DNA from 2 places in the Bradyrhizobium sp. AUGA SZCCT0105 genome. Region 1 is predicted to be linked to the other one. Evidence: predicted binding sites of a transcription regulator. Region 1 holds the regulator's gene; the other holds the start of a gene.
The links. Region 1 encodes HrcA, which represses chaperone genes, less so after heat shock. Its sites were predicted from a motif close to GTTAGCACTCNCNNNNNGNGAGTGCTAAC; they were not measured.
Positions count from the first base shown of each region.

Region 1 (11,751 bases):
GCAGCACGCCGGCCTGGATCGCAGCGCCGATCGCGACGACTTCGTCGGGATTGACGCCCTTGTGCGGCTCCTTGCCGAAGAACTGCTTCACCACTTCCTGGATCTTCGGCATGCGGGTCATGCCGCCGACCAGCACCACTTCGCCGATCTCGCCGGCGGTCAGGCCGGCATCCTTCAGCGCCTTGCGGCACGGCTCGATGGTCTTCTCGACGAGGTCGGCCACCAGCGCCTCGAACTTGGCGCGGGTCAGCTTCATCGTCAGATGCTTCGGACCGGTCTGGTCAGCCGTGATGAACGGCAGGTTGATTTCGGTCTGCGTGGTCGACGACAGCTCGATCTTGGCCTTCTCGGCGGCTTCCTTCAGGCGCTGCAAGGCGAGCTTGTCGTTGCGCAGGTTGATGCCCTGCTCCTTCTGGAACTCGTCGGCGAGATAGCCGACCAGGCGCATGTCGAAGTCTTCACCACCGAGGAAGGTGTCGCCGTTGGTCGACTTCACCTCGAACACGCCGTCACCGATCTCGAGGATCGAGACGTCGAAGGTGCCGCCGCCGAGGTCGTACACGGCGATCGTGCCGGCCTTCGTCTTGTCGAGACCGTAGGCGAGCGCGGCAGCCGTCGGCTCGTTGATGATGCGCAGCACTTCGAGGCCGGCGATCTTGCCGGCATCCTTGGTGGCCTGACGCTGCGCGTCGTTGAAATAAGCAGGAACCGTGATGACGGCCTGATCGACCTTCTGGCCGAGATGCGCCTCCGCGGTCTCCTTCATCTTCTGCAGAATGAAGGCCGAGACCTGCGAGGGCGAATAGGTCTTGCCGTCGGCTTCGACCCAGGCATCGCCGTTCGATGCTTTGACGATCTTGTAGGGAACGAGCTTCTTGTCCTTCTCGACCATCGGGTCGTCATAGCGGCGGCCAATGAGGCGCTTCACCGCAAAGAACGTACGCTCGGGATTGGTCACCGCCTGGCGCTTCGCCGGCTGTCCGACGAGGCGCTCGCCATCGTCAGTGAAAGCAACGATCGACGGCGTCGTTCGCATGCCCTCGGCATTCTCGATCACCTTGGCGTTCTTGCCATCCATCACGGCGACGCACGAATTCGTGGTGCCGAGGTCGATCCCAATGACCTTACCCATGGTTTTGATATCCTCTTTGCTACGGCAGGTTGGTTGGGCCCTGACGGCGCTCCGTACCGAACCCCCAGACGTTCACATACTCGCGATATTGCGACGGTGAGCCTGATATAGGAGAGAGGGTCCTGCCCGCAAGGACTGGACGCAACGTTGAGGCCTGAAAAGACTGACGTTTGAAAGATTGTGTCAGCCCGGCTGCGGCCCCGGTTCAAGCCCAGACCAAGTTAACAAATCGGCAAGAATGCCGCCCGTCGTCGACCGCGACATCAACGGCGCGACGACAGCGCTGTTGAGTGAACGCTCACAAACGTCGTATGCGAGAGCGGCGCACGGGTCGAGGGCGCGCTGTTTGGCCGCTGGCGGCCGCAGGTGGTCGCTCCTGGAAACCTCGGGAAACTGGAAAGTGCCTGCCAATCAAGGCGAAAAGCCTATGGAATCGAGCTGGCCGGTCCGGGGCGGAGATTTGGCGGCCTGTTGCAGGGCCATCAAAACCGCTAAAAGCGGTCCGACTGAAGAGGCCATCCAGCCCTGCACCGGCCCCGTTGCGCGGCCACCAAGCAAAACCGGTAGATCCCCCATGACGCCTTTTCGAGTTCTCGCTGCGGTTGCCTTGCTGATTGCTGCCACCTGTCGTGGCTTTGCCGCCGACGTGGTGTTTCCGCCGGGCGCGCATGTCGGGATGAAACCGCTGGTGGGCCTCGTCCGCGCCAAATCATTCATCGGCTTCGAGACCGAGGACCAAGGCGTCAAGGTCCTGATCGCCGACCTGCCCGCGGACGCCTACAACGAGGTCGTGACGGCCTTCAAGGCCAACCCCGCCGGCACCGGAAACATCAAGCCCGAGAGCCTCGAGACGCCGGCCGGCCTCGCCTACTACACCGTGGAGAGCGCCCGCGACGGCGCCAGCAATGTGCGGCGCTATTCCATGATCCTGCCGGGGCCGACCTTCTCCGGCTATGTCGCGGTGCAAGTGCCGGAGAACGCGAGCAAGATCTACACCGACGACGCCGTCCGGCAGATGTTCGCCTCCGCCGAAATCCGCAAGGATGTGCCGGTCGACGAACAGCTCGCCATGATGCCGTTCAAGGTCACCGAGCTCAGCAGCTTCAAGAACATCCGCATGCTGGCGCCGGGCGCAGCGCTGCTGATGGCCGACGGCGACGACAAGGCCCTTGAGGCCAAGCCCTTCATGCTGCTCGGCATCATCACTTCGGCGCCGGCCACGCCCGACGATCGCGGCCGCTTTGCCCAGCAGATCGCCACCACGATCCCCGGCGTGCGCGACGGGCGGATCACCATGTCCGAACCGATCCGGATCGACGGCCAGCCCGGCTTCGAGACCCGGATCGACGCCGTCAGCGGCAAGGACAACACCCCGGTGACCATCGTGCAGTGGCTGCGGTTCGGCGCGCAGACATCGCTGCGGGTCATCGGCAGCTCGCCGCGCACCGATTGGGAGACGGCCTTCCCGCGCTTCCGCGCGGTCCGCGACGGCATCCAGCCGCGCGGCTGATCGGCCCTTCGCAAGGCCGGTTGGAAAAATCCCACTTTCGCCGTTCGCCGAACGGAACTAGCCTCCTCGCGCGGTATCAAAGCGAGGAGGGGCGCGATGTTGGATCGACGACAGATATTTGCAGGCCTCGGCACGTTGGCGCTTGCGACCCTGGTTCCCAGGAGCCTCTGGGCGGCTGCGATCAAGCCCGACGATGGCTCCGCGCTGCTCGTGATCGACGTCCAGAACTGCTTCCTGCCCGGCGGCAGCCTCGCGGTGAAGGACGGCGAGCAGGTGGTGCCTGTCATCAACAAGATCGCCAAGAGCTTTGCCAATGTGGTGATGACGCAGGACTGGCACACGCCTGGACACATCTCGTTTGCCTCGGTCCATGCCGGCAAGAAGCCGTTCGAGACCATCGACCTCGCCTATGGCAAGCAGGTGCTGTGGCCCGACCACTGCGTGCAGGGCACCGACGGCGCCTCGCTGTCGAAGGATCTCGCGATCCCGCAGGCCGAGCTGATCATCCGCAAGGGTTTTCACAAGGACGTCGACAGCTACTCCGCCTTCACCGAAGCCGACGGCAAGACTACCACGGGGCTTGCCGCCTATCTGAAGGCGCGCAATGTCGAGCGGGTTTTCGTGGCCGGGCTCGCCACCGATTTCTGCGTGGCATGGACCGCGCTCGATGCGCGCAAGGCCGGCTTCGAAACCTATGTTGTGGAGGACGCCTGCCGCGGCATCGACACCCAGGGATCGCTCGCCAAGGCCTGGACCGACATGGACAAGGCCGGCGTCAAGCGGATCCAGTCGTCGGACATCGCGTAGGCATTCCGCGCGAGATCCGCATGGCCGAGCTTGAGGCGATTGTCGGAATTACAGGTTACCGCGAGACGGCGCGACCATGACGCACGACATCGAATCCCCGCGCATCTACCCGACCCTGCGCTGCAAGGACGCCGAGGCGATGATCGGCTGGCTCAAGACAGTGATCGGATTCACCGAGCACGTGATCTACCGCGACGAAATGGAACTGCGTGACACCGACTATGGCAGCCGCGATTTCGCCTGCCGTGACCCGGAAGGAAATCTCTGGAGCTTCGGCACCTATTGGCCGAAGGCGCATAAGAAGCCGCTGCCGTGAAACGACAGCAGCAAGCTCGCAGCTTCAGGGCTGGCGTCGAAGCGATCAGACCGTGATGTCGGCGCTCGGGGCCGCCTTGGCGCCACCCTTGGAGACGCCGACCAGCGCCGGACGCAGAATGCGATCGCCGATCATGTAGCCGGCCTGCACGACCTGCACCACGGTGCCCGACGGCACCGAGGTGTCCGGCACCTCGAACATCGCCTGCTGGAAGTTCGGATCGAACTTCTCGCCGATCGGATCGAACTTCTTCACGCCGTTCTTCTCCAGCGCGTTGAGCAGCGAACGCTCGGTCAGCTCGACGCCTTCGATCAGCGCCTTCAGGCCGGGATCGGCGGATTCCTTGGTCTCGGCCGGCACGGCATCGATCGCGCGCTGCAGATTGTCGGCGATATCGAGCACGTCGCGGGCGAAGCCGGTGATACCGTAGGTCTTGGCGTCGGCAACCTCGCGGCGGGTGCGCTGACGGAGGTTCTCCATCTCGGCCAGCGTGCGCAGCGTCCGGTCGCGCGCCTCGGCGAGTTCCTTGGTCAGCGCCTCAACCGATCCCACCTCGGGATCGTCAGGCATGATGTAGGGCTTCGAGACCACGGGCTCACCCGTCGGCGCCGAATTCTCGGTGTTATCATTGGCCCGGTTCGGATCGGTCATGGCTTGCCTTCTCGAAAACTCGCGTCGGTTCAAATCTTGGGGATTGCTGCCCGGGATATCGTGCTTTGGGCGGCGAAAATCAAGCGCAACATACCGGCCTCAGGCAGTGGGATCTCCAGTTCGGGCGAAGAAAACCCGTCAAATGAAGGCGAAATCCAGTCCGCTCAGCCACCCAGCATCTTGCTGACGATGCGCGCGGCATAGTCGACGGTCGGGATCACCCGCGCATAGTTCAGCCGCGTCGGTCCGATCACGCCGAGGACGCCGACGATCCGGCCCTGGGCGTCGCCGTAGGGCGCGATGATGGTGGAGGAACCCGACAGCGAAAACAGCTTGTTCTCCGAGCCGATGAAGATCCGCACGCCCTCGCCGCGCTCGGCACGGCCAAGCAGATCGATCACGCCGCGCTTGGTCTCGAGATCGTCGAACAGCGACTTGATGCGCTCGAGATCGTCCAGCGCATGCAGATCCTCGAGCAGATTGGCGTGACCGCGCACGATCAGTTGGCGGTCCTCGCTCTCGCCGCCGGACCAGCTCGCGATGCCGGCCGCGACGACCTTTTGCGTGAGCTGATCGAGCTCGGCGCGGTTTTGCGTCAATGCCGTCTCGAGTTCGAGCCGCGCTTCGGCCAGCGTCCGGCCACGAATCCGCGCATTGAGGAAATTGGTCGCTTCGATCAGGGCCGAGGAGGGAACGCCCGGCGGCAATGCCAGCACCCGGTTTTCGACCTGGCCGTCTTCGCCGACCAGCACGACCAGCGCTTTCTCCGGCTCCAGCCGGACGAATTCGATGTGCTTCAGCCGCGCGTTCGACTTCTGCGTCAGCACCACCGCCGCCGCACGGGTCAGCCCCGACAGCCGCGTCAACGCTTCGCCAAGCGCCGCCTCGACCGATTGCGCACGGCCGACGGCAGCAAGCTGGGTCTGGATCGATTGCCGCTCGGCCTCGGTGAGGTCGCCGACCTGCATCAGGGCGTCGACGAAGAAGCGCAGGCCGAGTTCGGTCGGCAGCCGGCCCGCCGAGGTGTGCGGCGCATAGATCAGGCCGAGCTGCTCGAGATCCGACATCACATTGCGGACCGAGGCCGGCGACAGCGGTAACGCGATCAGGCGCGAGATATTGCGCGAACCGACCGGCTCGCCGGTCGCGAGATAGCTTTCGACGATTTGACGAAAAATGTCGCGCGACCGCTCGTTGAGCTGGGCGAGCCCGGCATGCGGGGCGATCAGGCCTATCGGATCGTGGTGCGTCACACTCCCAGTCCTTCACAATTGCTGCCTAATCTGTCGCTCCCGGAGGCCGGTGACAAGCATGCATTCGGCCCCCCGGCACCGGACCATACCGGGGCCGAAAACCCTTGCCGCTGCCCCTTCCCCCTCCTACAAGCACGCCCAACCCACTTTCTCGGAATTCTGGAGGATTTCCAATGCGGCCAAGCCGCCGTGCGCCCGATGAACTGCGTCCCGTGTCGCTGGAACGCGGCGTCGTCAAATATGCCGAGGGTTCCTGCATGGTGAAGTTCGGCGACACCCATGTGCTGGTGACCGCCACGTTGGAAGAGCGGTTGCCGCCTTGGCTGAAGGGCCAGGGCCGCGGCTGGGTCACCGCCGAATACGGCATGCTGCCGCGCGCCACCCTGGAACGCACCCGCCGCGAGGCCTCCGCCGGCAAGCAGGGCGGCCGCACGGTCGAGATCCAGCGGCTGATCGGCCGCTCGCTGCGCGCGGCCGTCGACCTCGAGGCGCTCGGCGAGCGCCAGATCACGGTCGATTGCGACGTCATCCAGGCCGATGGCGGCACCCGCACCGCCTCGATCACCGGTGCCTGGGTGGCGCTGGCCGACTGCATCAACTGGATGAAGACCCGCAACATGCTGAAGACCAACGTGTTGCGCGACAACGTGGCGGCGATTTCCTGCGGCATCTACCAGGGCACGCCGGTGCTCGATCTCGACTATGCCGAGGACTCCGAGGCCGACACCGACGCCAATTTCGTCATGACCGGCGACGGCCGCATCATCGAGGTGCAGGGCACCGCCGAGAAGACGCCGTTCTCGGAAGGTGAATTCCTGGCGCTGATGGCCCTGGCGCGCAAAGGTGTCGCGCGTCTGGTCGACTTGCAAAAGATCGCGGTGGCGTAGTCAGATTGGTCATGCACCGCCGAATCACCGGAAGGCTCGTCATCGCCACCCATAATCCCGGCAAGCTTGCCGAGATGCGGGAACTGCTGGCGCCGCACGGCGTGGAGGCGGTGTCGGCCGGCGAGCTCGGTCTCGCCGAGCCCGAGGAGACCGGCGACAGCTTTCGCGCCAACGCGGCGATCAAGGCCATCGAGGCCGCGAAGGCGACGGGACTGCCGGCTTTCGCCGACGATTCCGGCCTCGTGGTCGACGCGCTCGATGGCGCGCCCGGGATCTACTCGGCGCGCTGGGCCGGCGAGGGCAAGGACTTCATGGCGGCGATGACGCGGATCGAGCGCCTGCTGCAGGAGCGCGGCGCCACCGCGCCGGACCGCCGAAGTGCGCACTTCGTCTCCGCACTGTGCGTGGCCTGGCCGGACGATCACCTCGAAGAGGTCGAGGCCCGCGCCGATGGAACCCTGGTCTGGCCGCCGCGCGGCACCGCCGGATTCGGCTATGATCCGGCTTTCCTGCCCGACGGGCACACGCGGACCTTTGGCGAGATGAGCAGCATCGAGAAGCACGGCCTGCCGCCGCTCGGGCTCGGCCTGTCGCATCGCGCCCGCGCTTTCGTGAAGCTCGCGGAGATCTGCCTTGAGCCACGCTGAACGAGAAGCTTTCGGCGTCTACGTGCACTGGCCGTTCTGCCTGTCCAAATGCCCGTATTGCGATTTCAACAGCCACGTCCGGCACGCGCCGGTCGACGAGGCGCGCTTCGTGCGCGCGTTCGCCCGCGAGATCGAGACCACGGCGGCACGGGTGCCGGGACGCGAAGTGTCGTCGATCTTCCTCGGCGGCGGCACACCCTCGCTGATGCAGCCGCAGACCGTCGGCGCCGTGCTCGATGCGATCGGCAAGCACTGGCAGGTCTCGCGCGATGTCGAGGTGACGCTCGAGGCCAATCCGACCAGCGTCGAGGCGACGCGCTTTCGCGGCTATCGCGCAGCCGGCGTCAATCGCGTCTCGCTCGGCGTGCAGGCGCTGGACGATGCGTCGCTCAAGGCATTGGGCCGCTTGCATACCGCGCGCGAAGCGCTCGACGCGGTTGCGATCGCGCGAAGCGCGTTCGACCGTTACTCGTTCGACCTGATCTACGCGCGGCCCGACCAGACGCCGCAGATGTGGGCCAACGAATTGAAGCAGGCGATCTCGGAAGCGGCCGAGCATCTGTCGCTCTATCAGCTCACGATCGAGGAAGGCACGCCGTTCTTCGGGCTGCATGCCGCCGGCAAATTGCAGACCCCGGATGAAGCGACCGCGCGCGCGCTCTACGACGTGACGCAGGAGGTCTGCGCCCGCGAAGGACTGCCGGCCTACGAGATCTCCAACCACGCCCGCACCGGCGCCGAGTGCAAGCACAACCTCGTCTATTGGCGCGGCGAGCAATATGCCGGTATCGGCCCCGGCGCGCATGGCAGGCTCGACATCGACGGCGTCAGGCACGCAACCGCGACCGAGCGGCGCCCCGAGGCCTGGCTGTTGAACGTCGAGGAGCGGGGCCATGGCGTCGTCACCGATGACAGCCTCAACAGCGAAGAGCGCGCCGACGAATTCCTCCTGATGGGGCTGCGGCTCGCCGAAGGTATCGATCCCACGCGCTATGCGAAGCTTTCCGGCCGCAAGCTCGACCCGCACCGGATCGCGATGCTGCGCGAGGAAGGCGCCATCGCCGTCGATGCCGACGGACGGCTGCGCGTGACCAAGTCGGGATTTCCGGTGCTCGACGCGGTCGTCGCGGATCTCGCCGCCTAGAGCCTATCCCGTTCCGATTGAATCGGAACGGGGCTCCAGATTCTTGTTTTGACGCGTTTTCTTCACGCGAACCGGTATCCACTTCGCTCGAAAACGCTCTAGGTGCACGCTGCCAAAATATCGAAAACAACCCCATGCAAAGTAGCTGGCGGGTTCCGGCGCTCGACAAGGCAGCTTGACCGCCTGACGAAAGTTAAGCGCCAAAGCTCTTCGGCGAGCCGGCGACCGGCGTGCCGCCGCCGGAAGCCACCTTCATGACGGCAAGGCCGCGTTCATTGGTGCCGTCGGAGCGGAAACGGAACAGACCATCGATGCCGGCAAAGCCGGATGGATTGGTCAGCGTCTCCGGCGCAAAACGCTGCGCGCCCTGGGTGCGCGCCAGCGCCGCCATCAGCGCCACGGCGTCATAGGCAAGCGTTGCGGTGCGCACCGGCTCGCCGCCGTATTTGGCGCGATAGCGGCCGGCGAAGCTGCGGAAGCCGGACGGATCGGGCGCGGCGTAGAGGCCGCCCTGCAGGACCGGGCTCGCGAACACCCGCGGATTGTCCCACAGCCCGGTGCCGAGCAGCTGGATGTTGCGCAGATTGGCACCCGCTGCGGTGAGTGCGTCGGCGGTCGCGACCACCGAATCGCCGTCGTCGGCGAGCAGCAGCGCGTCGGCCTGGCCGAGCGCCTGGGCCACGGTCCGCGCCGGCGTCGCGCGGTCGGCGCCATATTTCTCGAAGGCAACGACGCGGCCGTTCTTGCGGCCGACCGCCTGCTTGAACGCGGCCTCGACCACGTTGCCATAGGCGTTGTCCGGCACCATCGCGGCGAACGAGCGTTTTCCGATCCCCGAGGAATAGTCGACGATCCGATTGATGTCGGACTCCGGCAGGAAACTCAGCAGATAGACGCCGCGCCCGGCGACGCTCGAATCGGTGGAGAATGCGATCACCGAGGTGCCGCGCGGCCGCGTCAGTTGCGCGGTGGCGGGCACCGAGCCTGCGAACAGCGGTCCCAGAATGATCTCGGCGCCCTCGGACAGCGCCTGCTGGGTGCCCTGCGCCGCACCTTGCGGGCTGCCGCCATCGTCCTTGATCAGGAGTTGAATGTTGGGGTTCTGAAATTCCGCCAGCGCCATTTCGGCGGCGTTCCGCATCGACTGCGCGGCGAGCCCGGCATTGCCGGAGGCCGACAGCGGCAGGATCAGCCCGATCTTGACTTGCCCGGTGCCGACCGCCTGCGGCTGTTGCGGCGGGCCGGCAGGACCGGCTTCCTGGTTGCCGCCGAACGGGCTGGAAAACTGGCTCAGGCTCTGCTGGACGCCAGAACAGGCCGTCAGCAACGGCGCGCCCACGAGCAGACCTAGCGCGGTTCGCCGGGTCGTGCCCGACGGCGGGGACATGCGGTGATGCGGGCCTGCCATCGTCTCTCTTCTCTTGACCGACCAGGATCGGCCAGGACTCCATCCAGCTCTGATGAGGCGGGTGGATTCAGGCATATTGTCGGCGAATAGTTAACTAAAACAAAAGGATTATGGCCTCGCGGCGCCGTTGCCGCGGCTCCCGTTTCCCTCAGCAACCGCCTACCGTCATCGCGGTTGCCGGATGTGGCGCAAGTGCTGCCATCCCTCTAGATTGGCATTATGCGCGCAAAAGCCAGTTCCCTCCACCATTCCGATGCCACGACAGGCACAGCGGCCAGGACCTTTTCGATCGGCGGCCAGCAGCTTGCTGCGCCAAAGGCCGCGCCCGGGCTCCATCTGGTGGCGACCCCGATCGGAAATCTCGCCGACGTCACCCTTCGCGCGCTGGAGACGCTGGCGGGCGTCGACGTCATCGCCTGCGAGGACACCAGGATTACGCGCCGGCTGACCGAACGTTACGCAATCACCGCCGAGCTGGCGCTCTATCACGAGCACAACGCGGCCCAGGCCCGGCCCAAGATCCTCGAGCGGCTGGCGCAGGGCGCCTCGATCGCGCTGGTTTCCGATGCCGGCACGCCGCTGATCTCCGATCCCGGCTTCAAGCTGGTGCGCGACGTCTGCGCCGCCGGGCATGCCGTCATCTCGGTGCCGGGGCCATCATCGGTGCTATCAGCGCTGTCGGTTGCGGCGCTGCCGACCGACCGGTTCTTCTTCGAGGGATTTTTGCCGGCGAAGGAGCACGCGCGCCGCGCGCGGCTTACCGAGCTCGCCCGGATCGATGCGACGCTCGTGATGTTCGAATCCGGCAATCGCGTGCAGGACACGCTGCGCGATCTCGCCGCGATCATGGCTGGACGCGATGCGGCGATCTGCCGCGAGCTGACCAAGCTGCATGAGGAGGTCAAGCGCGCGCCGGTCGCCGAGCTTGCGGCAGGCGCGGACGCGCTGGAGACGCGCGGCGAATTCGTGCTCGTCATCGGGCCGCCACCAGACGATGCCGGCATGATGGGCCAGGACGCACTCGACGATCTCCTGCGCGTGCAGCTCGCGCGCGGCAGCGTCAAGGATGCGGTGGCGCACGCCGTCGAGCTGTCGGGTCGGCCGCGCCGCGAGGTCTACGCCCGCGCCCTCGAGCTCGCCAAAGAAATTGCCAAGACCATCGGGGACGGCGATGGCGAAGACTGACAGCGCCTCGCCTGAACGCGTCGCGGCATTCCGCACCGGCATCTCGGCCGAAAGCCGCGCCGCGGCGCTTCTGATCGCCAAGGGCTATCGCATCCTGGCAAGGCGCTTCCGCACCCCCTATGGCGAGATCGACCTGGTGGTGCGCCGGCGCAATCTGCTCGCCTTCGTCGAGGTCAAGGCCCGTGCCAGCCTCGACGACGCCGCCTATGCGGTGACGCCGCGCCAGCAGCAGCGCATCGTCAACGCCGCCCAGGCCTGGCTGATGGCGCACCCCGAACATGCCGAATTTGATCTCAGATTCGACGCCGTGCTGATTGCGCCGAAGAGCCTGCCGCGCCATTTGTTAGCGGCATTCGACGCAAGCCCTTAAAGTTACCCTCAGACCTCGCGGGACACGCTTATGAAATTGAAGATCGCCGTCCAGATGGATCCCATCGCGCGCATCAACATCCGCGGCGATTCGACCTTCGCGCTGCTGCTCGAGGCGCAGAAGCGCGGCCACGGCATTTCCTACTATACGCCCGACAAGCTGTCGCTGCGCGGCGAGGAGCTGGTGGCGCCGGTGCAGTCGCTCACCGTGCGCGACGAGGTCGGCGATCACTTCACGCTGGGCGAGCCGAAGCGGGAGGCGCTCAACGGCTTCGACGTCGTGCTGCTGCGGCAGGACCCGCCGTTCGACCTCGCCTACATCACCTCGACGCATTTCCTCGAGCGCATCCATCCGAGCACCCTGGTCGTCAACGATCCGGCCAGCGTGCGCAACGCGCCGGAAAAGCTGTTCGTGATGAATTTCCCGCAGCTGATGCCGCCG
Region 1 is NZ_JAFCMK010000010.1:92,599-104,349, reverse strand. Features, by position in the region: gene dnaK (molecular chaperone DnaK) at 1-1,132, opposite strand, end outside; gene JQ573_RS34015 (hypothetical protein) at 1,707-2,642, shown strand; gene pncA (bifunctional nicotinamidase/pyrazinamidase) at 2,739-3,449, shown strand; gene JQ573_RS34005 (hypothetical protein) at 3,526-3,765, shown strand; gene grpE (nucleotide exchange factor GrpE) at 3,811-4,416, opposite strand; gene hrcA (heat-inducible transcriptional repressor HrcA) at 4,581-5,669, opposite strand; gene rph (ribonuclease PH) at 5,843-6,556, shown strand; gene rdgB (RdgB/HAM1 family non-canonical purine NTP pyrophosphatase) at 6,568-7,203, shown strand; gene hemW (radical SAM family heme chaperone HemW) at 7,190-8,347, shown strand; gene JQ573_RS33975 (penicillin-binding protein activator) at 8,541-9,755, opposite strand; gene rsmI (16S rRNA (cytidine(1402)-2'-O)-methyltransferase) at 9,975-10,940, shown strand; gene JQ573_RS33965 (YraN family protein) at 10,927-11,310, shown strand; gene gshB (glutathione synthase) at 11,341-11,751, shown strand, end outside.

Region 2 (11,751 bases), on a different contig from region 1:
ACAACGTATTTTCGGGTTTCTTGATCGACGCCGCGGGGAGCTTCCGGCAAATGGTCTCCAGCGCCTCAAACCGTAGGAGCAACAGCTTATTCCAGCTCAATTTGCGTTTGAACGGACCTGACGACCCGTTCGAAGGCAGCTTTAGCCAGCCGATCATCAGTGAGCCATTCCATTGTCCAATTCGGTCGACCCTCCAGTTCCCTGAACGTGGCGACTTCGTAAGCACCTCCGGTGCGCGACAGTGACGCCCCGAGCGTTGGGTGGTCACGCACCAAGGACCAAACCCTTGCTTCGATGTCGCGTCGGCTCGCCCTAACCGGATGCAGTTCGTATTTAGCCTGCAGGTCACTGGCAATCTGGTCGAGGCGCGCATAACAGGCCACGGATACCTTGTTGTCCTTTCCGGCGATCCCAAAGCCCCAATTTGCATCGGGGCGCGGCGTAGGACCAAATATGAAAAGATCCTCCAACTCGCCGCACTCTTCGTGCTTGCGAGCGGCCGCCAGCATCATCTGGCGCAGTTCTTCTTCACTCTTGCGATCCTTGACCACCTACATCTCCCCCGAGTACTCATGCCGTACTGCTTTGAAAACCCGTTGCCGCGCCATTCGTTATCATTGATCGGCCGTGCGTCTCACGGGCACAGCTTTTGCTGGACCCACCTCGACGCTCGCGCTGCGAGCAGCGCCATTGCGTTCGAACCGAAGCTCGACGCGGCTACCGACTGGGGTAAGGCCAATCAAATTGCGAAGCTGGGACGCGCTCCGGATCGGCGTGCCATCGACAGCCTTCACGATGTCGCCCTTTTGCAGCCCCGCTTGCTCCGCCGGCGAACCACTGGCAATCTCCGCGATCAGCGCCCCTTGATAGCTCTCCTTGGCCGCAAGATCGACTCCAAGGTCGCGGATGGATATGCCGATCTGGCCGCGACGAACTTCGCCGTATTGAACAAGCTGCTCCATGACGCGGCGGGCCATGTTGATCGGCACAGCGAATCCGATTCCGACGTTACCGCCGCCCGGAGAAATGATCGCCGTATTGATCCCGACAAGTTGTCCCCTCAGGTTAATCAGGGCGCCGCCCGAATTTCCGGGATTAATGGATGCGTCGGTCTGGATGAAGTCCTCATACCCTTGCTTGCCAAGGCCGGTTCGGCCGAGGGCGCTGACAATTCCCGAAGTTACGGTCTGACCCAAGCCGAAGGGGTTCCCGATCGCGATCACGAAATCACCGACCTCGATCCGATCGCTGTCACCCAACGGGATGGCCTTGAGGTTACCTCTTAGTCCTTGCAGTTGAAGAACGGCAACGTCGGTTGCAGGGTCACGCCCAACCAATTTTGCGTCGAACTTTCGTCCGTCTTTGGTCGTGACTTGGGCCTTAGAGATCTGCGCAACGACGTGATTGGCGGTGAGTACATAGCCGCGTTCGGCGTCGACGATTACGCCCGAGCCGGTTGCCTGGACTTCCTTTTCAAGCTGCTTGGGAAGATCAAAAAACTCTCGAAAGACGGGATCGCGGTAGAGCGGATTGTCCTCCTTGACCCTGGCGTGCACCGAAATGTTGACGACCGAAGGGGTGGTTTCCCTTACCACAGGCGCAAGGGTCGGGATTTGGCCGCCCCTGATGTCCGGAACCTGTGCGAGCACGGGCGACCACGCGATAGAGGCGCAAAGGAGCAAGACTGCGGCGAACCGTCGATCCTTTATTAGTGATGAGTTCTTCGACATGGTGAGTAAACGAGTTTTGTAGAGGGGGAATTCCAACGTCCCGACGATCGCACGCCCGGACGTTGGAAAGTGTCAGCCATTGCGATTGATCGCGATGCGGCGGACATTTTTGGCTTCGGCGGATTTCGGCACGGTTATGGTCAGGACGCCGTTCTCGAACGCGGCCGAGACTTTGTCCTCGTCGATGCCCTCCAGCGGGATACGCCGTTCGAATCGGCCGTAGTATCGTTCGCTGAAACGACGTGCCTTGTCTTCCGATTCGGATTTTTTCTCGCCGGAGATCGAAAGAACTCCATTCGCGATTTCGAGACTGACGTCCTTCTCCTCCAGGCCGGGCAGCTCAGCGGTGATGCGCACCTCCTTGTCCGTTTCATCGATGTCGATCTGGGGCCAGCCGAGCCCGCTCAGTCCCCGGCTCGATCCGAACGGCGCAAGATCAAAGCCGCGGAATACCTCGTCGAACATCCGGTTCATCTCGCGATGCAATGTAAGAAACGGATTCACATCGGCTCCGCGGTGAATGCCGACCTCGCGTCCGCCGTTATTCCACGGAATGAGGTCCTTGATACCCATGGTGTGTTCTCCTCAATTCAGGCGACTTCCGCCGCGAATCGCCGCGGAAGTCTGTTCTTCGCTGATGTGCGCGTTGCGTGGCGGTCAGGCCGCCTTGCCGTCGATCTGCCGGACGTTCGAAGCGGACGAACCGCTGATCGAAATCCGGCGCGGCTTCATGGCCTCGGGGATCTCGCGCACCAGTTCGATCTGCAGCAAGCCGTTGTCGAACGAGGCTCCCTTGACCTGGACATAGTCCGCCAGATTGAACTGCCGCTTAAAGGGCCGAGACGAAATTCCCTGGTACAGGAACTCGCGCTGCTGTTTTTCCGACTTCCGGCCTTCGACCGTCAACACGCTTTGTTCTGCGGTGATCGCGATTTCATCGGCCGAGAAGCCCGCCACCGCCAGCGAAATCTGGTAGCGGTCTTCGCTCAGTCGCTCGACGTTGCATGGGGGATAGTTATCCTCCGTGCCGGCCTGTTGCGCGGCGTCCACAAGATCGAACAGACGGTCAAAGCCGATGGTCGACCGCCAAAGGGGAGCGAAATCGTAGGTGGTCCTCATAGCCAAATCCTCCACTGAGCAAGATGGGTACGAGCAGGCGTCGGACACCTCCGGCGCCCGTCTCCGCCGGGCCCTCGAGGGCGCCCGGACCGCTTGTCGCGGCACGCTAAAAATTAGAAAAAGCCGATTCGATTTCAAGTGGGCGATCAACGATTTTCAGCGACCGGGGAATCCGCCGATATGGTTTTGCTCGCGGTCGCCCGGATTCTCGCGAAGAGCGATCACCTTCCGGCCTCACCAAGTCATAACTACCGCGTGTCTGGCTTTCGACGTCCGCGAATTGGAGAGGATACGGGATCCGCCTCTCATGCTGCGCCCGCAATCCCAGCTGTTGTCAAGACAAGTCGGTGTTGGCGATGCCGGCTCCCTCCACCGTCAACGCCGGCGAGCCGCACAACCTGTCTCGAACATCGCGGCCTGCAAGGCGACAACGACTGCTCCAGTCGCTGCGGCTGTGTTTGCCATCACGAGAAGAATGACCAACGGAGTAAACATGGCGATCAGTCCAGTGATCTTTTTGCGGGCTTAGGCCCAAGCCACCCCCTGCTTCATTTCTTTCGCGCGGGAAGACGGCGGGCCATTGGCCTCATGTCGACTTGTCAGCATCGCAGCCTTTACCTTTTGAAACGCTCGCTCCTCGATCTGGCGAACCCGTTCGCGGGATACTCCATATTCCGCGGCAAGTTCTTCAAGGGTCGTCGACTCCTCGTTCAGCCAGCGCGCGGTGAAGATGTTGCGTTCGCGAGCGTTGAGGTTGGCGAGGGCGTTAGCGAGGGCCAGACGACGCTGCTTGGCCTCCTGCTCCTCGGCCAACGTGATTTCACAAGTCGGCGCGGGATCGACAAGCCAATCCAACGTTTGTCCGCCCTCATCCTCGTCGTGGATCGGTACATTCAAGGAAGCGTCTCCACGCAGGCGGCGGTCCATGGCGACAACGTCTCGTTCAGCCACCTTGAGGCGCTCAGCAATTAGCCTGACCTGCTCCGGACGCAAATCGCCGTCCTGTAGCGCAGAGATCGCGCTTTTGGCCCTCCGCAGTTTGAAGAAAAGCTTTTTCTGGCTGGCGCTCGCGGCGATCTTGACCAGCGACCAGGACCGCAGGATGTACTCCTGGATGGAGGCCCTGATCCACCACATCGCATAGGTGGCAAGGCGAACGCCCCGATCCGGATCAAACCGCCTCACAGCCTGCATCAAGCCAATGTTTCCTTCCGAGACAATTTCCGCGATCGGGAGGCCGTAACCGCGATAGCGCATCGCTATCTTGGCGACGAGCCTGAGATGACTGGTCACCAGGTGGTACGCTGCGTCGCGATCCCGGTGCTCGCGCCAGCGCCTTGCGTAGGCGAGCTCCTGCTCGGGCTTGAGCAAGGGAAACTTACGGATCTCGACGAGATATTTCGACAGCCCAGCGTCGACAGACGGGGCAGGTAGAGCGGCATTGTTAAACATCTTGCAAGCCCCCATTAGAGCTAAGGAATTGGACTCGTTTCATCGGGCCTCAATCGACCGGCTCGATCTCGCTTGATCGAGGGGCACGCGTACGGACACGCCGGCACAGGTGCGGCGGCCGGTAAGCGGCTCGGCCTTGTGGTGAGCCCGTCGAACAACCAAGCCGTCAGGCCGCTTCGCGCTCGATCTGCTGGACGTCGGATGCGGCCAAATTGTCAATCGGGATCCGGCGAGGCTTCATGGCGTCCGGAATCTCGCGAACCAACTCGATCTGCAGCAGGCCGTTGTCGAACCGTGCTCCCTCGACCCGGACGTGGGCAGCCAGACCGAACTGCCGCTTGAAAGGTCGCGACGAGATGCCTCGATAGACGAAGTCCCGCCGTCCTTTTTCGCCCTTGCCACCTTCGATGGTGAGCACGCTCTGTTCGGCCGTCACGGTGATTTCATCGGGGGAGAAACCGGCCAAAGCCAGCGAAATCCGATACCGGTCGTCAGACAGGCGTTCTACATTGCAGGGTGGGTAGTTGGCTTCGCCGGCGGTGTGCCGGGCCGCGTCGACCAGATCGAACACGCGGTCGAAGCCGATAGTTGATCGCCACAGGGGGCTGATGTTGTAAGTCCTCATAGCCAAATCCTCCAAGGAGCAAGATGGGTACGAGCAGGCGTCGGACACCTCCGGCGCCCGTCTCCGCCGGGCCCCTAGGGCGCCCGGACCGCTTGTCGCGGCGAGCAGAAAACTAGCAAATCGCCTTTTGGTTTCAAGTAGAAAGCGGAGAATTTTTGTCCGAAAACTAACCCAATGTTACCGAGCCACGGAGCACGTCTTCAAAATTAGGCAAAGCCATCGAGGGGTCTTCAGGGGCCTTACCAGACGCCCCTGCGTCGGTAAGCGATGCGGCAATATCGTACTGAGTTCGATCGTCAGGCGTGTAAACGCTGCAATTCCGCTTCGGCCAGTTCGACCAACCGGGTGAGCCTTTGGCGATGTTCTGCAGCGAGATCCTGTGCTTTGAGAAGTCGCCGCAATGCTCGATTGCTCTGCGTTGGCTCTCAACCACGAAGGATCGGACCCTGGCGGCCCGCTCAAATACGAGCGTCTCAGGCGGAAACCGGACGCTGGTCAGTACGTCCGACATGATCGAATAGCGAGGGGGGAGCCGGCCGGGGGATGCGATCAGCGCAATCGGTCGAGATCGCATCCCGGTGAGTGAATGAAACTAGCCGATCGCTGGTCTCTCCCTATTGCGGTCTTCCGGCATAAGCTTGATTCCCGATGGGTCCAGGATCGGTGAAAGGAGCATGTCGACCTTCAACGTGTTCACGCCGGCGCCCCACGTCAACCAGGGCATCGAATCCAGATACGGGATCGGCGGCAGCGCGATCGTCCCGAAAACCTGCCCCGACTCCGGCTTGCTGCGCGGGCCATCCACCCCCCAAGCCGCCAGCGACGGCAGGACCAGGACCGCTGTCATCGAGGCCGTGAGAATCCCGCGGACCACGCGCTGTCCGAAGGCTTGTTTGCGGTTCTCCGCATGAGCGGAGACAACGGTTTGATCTCTGATCATCTCATCCTCCAATCGGTCGAAAACTGATCCAGGCGATCGTGAGAAGGCTGAGGGCGAACATGAGCCAATGCATTACAGTCGCCCCGCTCTTGCGCGATCGAGATTGCATGCGTGTGCTCATCTGGGTCTCCTTGTGCTTTGCGTTCCTTTCTCTTTTGGTTAGTGGTCGAGCCCGGCCGGTGGCGGCCGGGCTCGATCTTGGCTAGAAGTCCATCGGCGGCGCTGCGGGCGCCGGCTCGGACTTCTTCGGCTTCTCGGCGATCAGCGCTTCCGTCGTGATCAGCAGCGCGGCGACGGAAGCCGCATCCTGCAACGCGGTGCGAACGACCTTGGCGGGATCGATCACGCCTGCCTTCGCCAGGTCCTGGTATTCGCCGCTGGCGGCATTGAAGCCCCAATTGTAGCTGGAGTTCTCCAGCAGCTTACCGACCACCAGCGAGCCGTCTTCGCCGGCGTTCTGCACAATCTGCCGCGCCGGCACCTGGATCGCGCGGCGCACGATGTCGACGCCGGCCTTCTGGTCGGCATTCACGGTCTTGATGGCATCGAGCGCCTTCAGGCCGCGCAGCAGCGCGACGCCGCCGCCGGGCAGGATGCCTTCCTCGACTGCCGCCCTGGTCGCGTGCATCGCGTCATCGACGCGATCCTTGCGTTCCTTGACCTCGACTTCGGTCGCGCCACCAACGCGGATCACCGCGACGCCGCCGGCGAGCTTCGCAAGCCGCTCCTGCAACTTCTCGCGATCGTAGTCGGAGGTAGTCTCCTCGATCTGCATCTTGATCTGGGTGACGCGGGCCTCGATGTCCTTCTTGGACCCCGCACCGTTGACGATGGTCGTGTTCTCCTTGTCGATGACGACCTTCTTGGCGCGGCCGAGCATCTTGAGCGTGACGTTCTCGAGCTTGATGCCGAGATCCTCCGAGATCGCCTGGCCACCCGTCAGGATCGCGATGTCCTCCAGCATGGCCTTGCGGCGATCGCCGAAGCCGGGCGCCTTCACGGCCGCGACCTTCAACCCGCCGCGCAGCCGGTTGACGACGAGGGTCGCGAGCGCTTCACCTTCGACATCCTCGGCAACGACGAGCAGCGGCTTGCCGGACTGCACGACGGCTTCGAGCAGCGGCAGCATGGACTGCAGGGTCGACAGCTTCTTCTCATGGATCAGGATGTAGGGGTCTTCGAACTCGACCCGCATCTTCTCGGCATTGGTGACGAAGTAGGGTGACACATAGCCGCGATCGAACTGCATGCCTTCGACCACCTCGAGCTCGGTATCGAGGCTCTTGGCTTCCTCTACGGTGATGACCCCGTCGTTACCGACCTTCTGCATGGCGTCGGCAAGAAAGCGACCGATCTCGATATCGCCATTGGCCGAGATGGTCGCGATCTGGGCGATCTCCTCGTTGGTGGTGACTTTCTTGGCGTGCGCCTTCAAATCATTGACGATGGCTTCGACGGCCAGATCGATGCCGCGCTTGAGGTCCATCGGGTTCATGCCGGCGGCGACGGACTTCGCGCCTTCCTTGACGATGGCCTGGGCCAGCACGGTCGCGGTGGTGGTCCCGTCGCCCGCGAGGTCACTCGTCTTGGAGGCGACCTCCCGCACCATCTGCGCGCCCATGTTCTCGAACTTGTCCTCCAATTCGATCTCCTTGGCGACGGTCACGCCATCCTTGGTGATGCGCGGCGCACCGAAGGATTTCTCGATCACGACATTCCGCCCCTTGGGGCCGAGCGTGACCTTGACCGCATTCGCCAGCGTATCCACTCCCCGCAGCACCCGGTCACGGGCGTCTGTGGAGAATTTCACCTCCTTGGCAGCCATGTTCGTTGCTCCTCTCTCCTCAATGACTGTCGGCTTCGTAAGTTGTGCTCAGGCGGCCTTCTTGACCGAGCCGGTCTTGTCGACCACGCCCAGAAGATCGCTCTCCTTCATGATCAAGTAGTCCTGGCCGTCGATCTTCACTTCGGTACCCGACCATTTGCCGAACAAAACGCGGTCTCCCGGCTTGACATCGATCGGGATCAACTGGCCTTGCTCGTTTCTGCCACCGGAGCCCGCGGCGATGATCTCGCCTTCCTGCGGCTTCTCCTTTGCGGTGTCGGGAATGATGATGCCGCCGGCGGTCTTTTCCTCGGCATCAATGCGGCGCACAAGCACGCGGTCGTGCAGTGGGCGGAAATGCATGCACATCCTCCATGTCAGTTCAGCGATGTCCAAAAACCGGGTCCGGGCAACCGGCCCCCGGGCGAAAACGACCTAGGATCCGAAAAACGGCCGTTCAAGAGGTCTTTGAAAAATTTTTGTCACTCCGGCCGTCCGACTGCCAACCGCGGTCTTGAACGGCGAATTTGGCGCGACCAGTTGATCTTCCATTCACCGCCCTCCCTCCGTAGCTGACCGCGGATTGAGGTCGTCTGCGCAATGTTGGACTCCGCCAAGAACGACGACCATGGACGACTATCGCGACCTGGTGATTGCTGGTCTGGCGGTGCTGTGTGCGGGTCTCATGTTGGTCGCCGGCCTCCTGTTCATTCTGGGTTCGTCCGACGGGTCAAAACCGGCGGAGATCGAGCCGCCAAGCCCGCAGGTCGCTGCATCGAGTCCTTTGGAGATGGCGCCGGCGAAGCACGATTCGATCGCCAATTTCAGATGAAGGCAAACTGAGGCGCGGTGCCCGAAGCCCCGGCGAGATGAAAGCGCGCCATTGTTGCCGATCCTGCGGCTTGAAGATCAAAGGCCAATTTCAGATGCCTGGGTCATCGTCGCTTCTTTACCTGCTTTCGCTTGGCCTTCAACACGTCCGCTTGAGTGCGATAGGCCTTTGCCAAGTTCAAAAGGTTTGCATCAGCGGTCACTCTCGCCTTTCGCTCGGCTTTGTCGGCCTGCTTGCGCAAGAATTTGGTTGCCTTTGCCATGGCATCAAACTCTGACTTATTCTTCAACATCCATGATCGCGCTACCTCTGTTTCGGAAAGATAGGCGAGGCGCCTCGCCGTGAGCGGGCCGACCACCTGCGCGAAGTCAGCTTGCCTTTCTGTCGACATGCTCGAAGGATGCTGCCGTAATCTGCGGCTCCTCGAGATCGAGTAGCGCGTCGATCACTTCCTGGAGATGGGAAGGCGTCGCCAGCAAGTTACCTTTCGAGTGCTCCGTCTCAATCTTAGAGGCATGAAGAGCCCAGCGCCGCAGGATGTCGCGCTTTCGCGCCGGCGACAGATTGCTGTCCAGCAGCACCTGTTGCGGATCTGCGTAGCTCTCGGCAGGTTCAGCCCCAGGCCCGGACCCGTGGCGGATCACCTCCGGCCCAAGGGTCCGCTCAATCCATTCCAGCCGTCGGCGCCGCTGCTGGCTGGCGGCTAGGCCCTCAACCTCGGGATTGTCCGAAACCAGGCGCGGCTTCGCCCCCTGCGCCGGCAAGCCCTGCACTGAGTATTGCAGACCTTGGCGGCGCGCATATGCGATGGCGGCTGCGGCGGACGGGAACGAAAGTTTGACCTGGGAGAGGGGATCGTCGTCGCCGGTCCAACCCATCAGCGGTTCGATGTACGGGGCCGAGCGGCGCTCGAAACGCAGCGTCCAGCGCTGTGCGCGAGCCCGTCCCGAAGTCATCGGCGAGGGGGCAGCCTTGTAGATCACGGCCTGCGCATCCGCCGGAAATACCGAGTTCGTCACCGGCGTCTCTGAAACGGGCCGACGCGTCGTAAAGTCCGAATGTGTCGATAAAGGCGCGATGTTCATGAACGCCTCCTTCGAACCAGGCGGGCGGGGGCGGCCCCCCGTCCGCTTCGTCTTACTTTCCGTTGATGGCGATCCTTTTCACCTTCCGCTGTTCCGTAGGTGACTTCGGCAGCGTGACGGTGAGGACCCCGTTCTTGAACGACGCGGCGACGTTATCCTGGTCGACGTCGTCGACGGGAATACGCCGCTCGAAACGTCCATAGTGGCGCTCGCTGAAGCGACGCTCCTTGTCTTCCGTTTCGCTCTTCTTCTCGCCGCTGATCGTCAGCACGCCGTCGGCAAGTTCGACCTCGACGTCTTTCTGCTCGATGCCGGGAAGCTCGGCGATAACCTTCACTTCCTTGTCGGTCTCGTTGAGCTCGACGCTGGGCCACCCCATCGTCGCCGGCGGGGCGAACCGGTCGATATCGACGCCGCGGAATACGTCGTCGAAGAGCCGATTCATCTCGCGATGCAGCGAAAGAAACGGGTTGTCGCCCTCGGTGCGTCGCGCAGGTACATTGCGGGAGCCGTTGTTCCATGGAATGAGTTCGCGTAGTGCCATTGTGGTCCTCCTTTCTCGGGTTTGGTCGTCAATCGACCAGCAGTCCGCAGCGCGAACCGAGCCGCGCAGCGGCTCGCTGGGCAGCAGCCGGTGTCAGGCCGCCTGTGTCCGATCGCTCTTCTGGTGGTCGTTGCCGGCAACGTCGATCGTGATTTGACGCGGCTTCAGCGCCTCCGGCACTTCCCGCGCCAGGGCAATCCTGAGCAGGCCGTCTTCGAACGTCGCGTCCTTGACCTGGACGTAGTCGGCCAGGTTGAATACGCGCCGGAAGGGCCGGACGGGGATTCCCCGATACAGGTAGTCGCGTTCATCCTCGTTGGCCTTGCGGCCTTCGACCGTGAGCGTCGAGCGCTCTGCGGTGATCGCCACGTCGGCCGGGGTGAAGCCGACCAGCGCCAGCGAAATCCGGTACTGGTCCTCGCTGATGCGTTCGATATCATACGGCGGGAAAGTGTCGCCGTCGTCTACCGTATCGTTCACCAGGTCTAAGAGGCGGTCGAACCCGATGGTCGAGCGCCAGAAGGGTGATAGATCGTAGGTTCTCATAACCACATCCTCCGCTGAGCAATATGGATAGGAGCAACATCGGAGTATCTCCCCGATGGCCTCTGCCGGACCCGAAGAGGCATCCGGCGCCACGCTCCCGCGTGGCTGCACAAAAACTAGGATGGGGCGATTTCGTTTCAAGGGGAGTGTAGGACGCGAAAAGCGACCGGCCGACGGACCGGTCGTGCCACATGAAGAAACCTGGAAAGTCGAATGTCGCCGCTTCGGCCGACGACGGGCAAAGTCTCGGGCCTCATGTCGCCGACGCCCTGGTGGCGCAGCGGAAGCCCGTTAACCAGACGGCCCAGGCATGAAAATTTTCCGGGCCTCCCTTGAAACCAAATTCGGTTTCTCTAATTTTCGAGTCGCCGCCGCAGGGCGGCTCTCCGGGCGCCTGACGGGCTCGGCGAATCCAGAGACGGGCACCGGTCGTGTCCGGTGCCGCTCGTAACCATTTTGCTCCGTGGAGGATCTGGCTATGCGCAGTTACGACTTCTCACCGCTCTGGCGTTCGACCATCGGTTTCGACCGCCTTTTCGACCTCGCTGAATCCGCCCAGCGCGCGACCGAGGACAATTACCCGCCCTACAACATCGAACGGCTCGGCGACGATCGCTACCAGATTTCGCTCGCGGTGGCAGGCTTCTCTCCCGACGAAATCTCGGTGACGGCCGAGCAGAACGTCGTGACGATCGAGGGCAACAAGACGGACAAGACTGAACGCGAATTTATGTACCGCGGCATCTCGACCCGCGCGTTCAAGCGCCAGTTCAACCTGGCCGACTACGTTCAGGTCAAGAACGCGTCCTTCGACAACGGTCTGCTCAAGATCGAACTCGTCCGGGAGATTCCCGAGGCCATGAAGCCGCGACGGATCGCCATCAATGGAGCGACGCCGGACAACCTGCACAAGCTCGAATCCAGGGCGGCTTGAACCAGTACGTATTGCGGCGGCCCGGTCTACGGGCCGTCCATCCACTCGTCTTCGAAGGGAGGAAAACATGCGGCCGACGACCGCCACCGACAACGTCTTCGACTTCCAAGCGCTCCTGC
Region 2 is NZ_JAFCMK010000018.1:35,034-46,784, reverse strand. Features, by position in the region: gene JQ573_RS38855 (hypothetical protein) at 87-551, opposite strand; gene JQ573_RS38850 (trypsin-like peptidase domain-containing protein) at 615-1,730, opposite strand; gene JQ573_RS38845 (Hsp20/alpha crystallin family protein) at 1,803-2,303, opposite strand; gene hspB (small heat shock protein HspB) at 2,388-2,849, opposite strand; gene rpoH (RNA polymerase sigma factor RpoH) at 3,375-4,301, opposite strand; gene hspA (small heat shock protein HspA) at 4,468-4,926, opposite strand; gene JQ573_RS38825 (hypothetical protein) at 5,519-5,866, opposite strand; gene groL (chaperonin GroEL) at 6,069-7,691, opposite strand; gene groES (co-chaperone GroES) at 7,740-8,054, opposite strand; gene JQ573_RS38810 (hypothetical protein) at 8,320-8,523, shown strand; gene JQ573_RS38805 (hypothetical protein) at 8,627-8,914, opposite strand; gene JQ573_RS38800 (NADH dehydrogenase ubiquinone Fe-S protein 4) at 8,892-9,608, opposite strand; gene JQ573_RS38795 (Hsp20/alpha crystallin family protein) at 9,661-10,152, opposite strand; gene hspE (small heat shock protein HspE) at 10,246-10,698, opposite strand; gene hspD (small heat shock protein HspD) at 11,177-11,632, shown strand; gene JQ573_RS38780 (hypothetical protein) at 11,700-11,751, shown strand, end outside.
Region 2: groES (co-chaperone GroES) is a predicted target of HrcA. The motif match lies at 8,170-8,198, and genes of this name have one in related genera.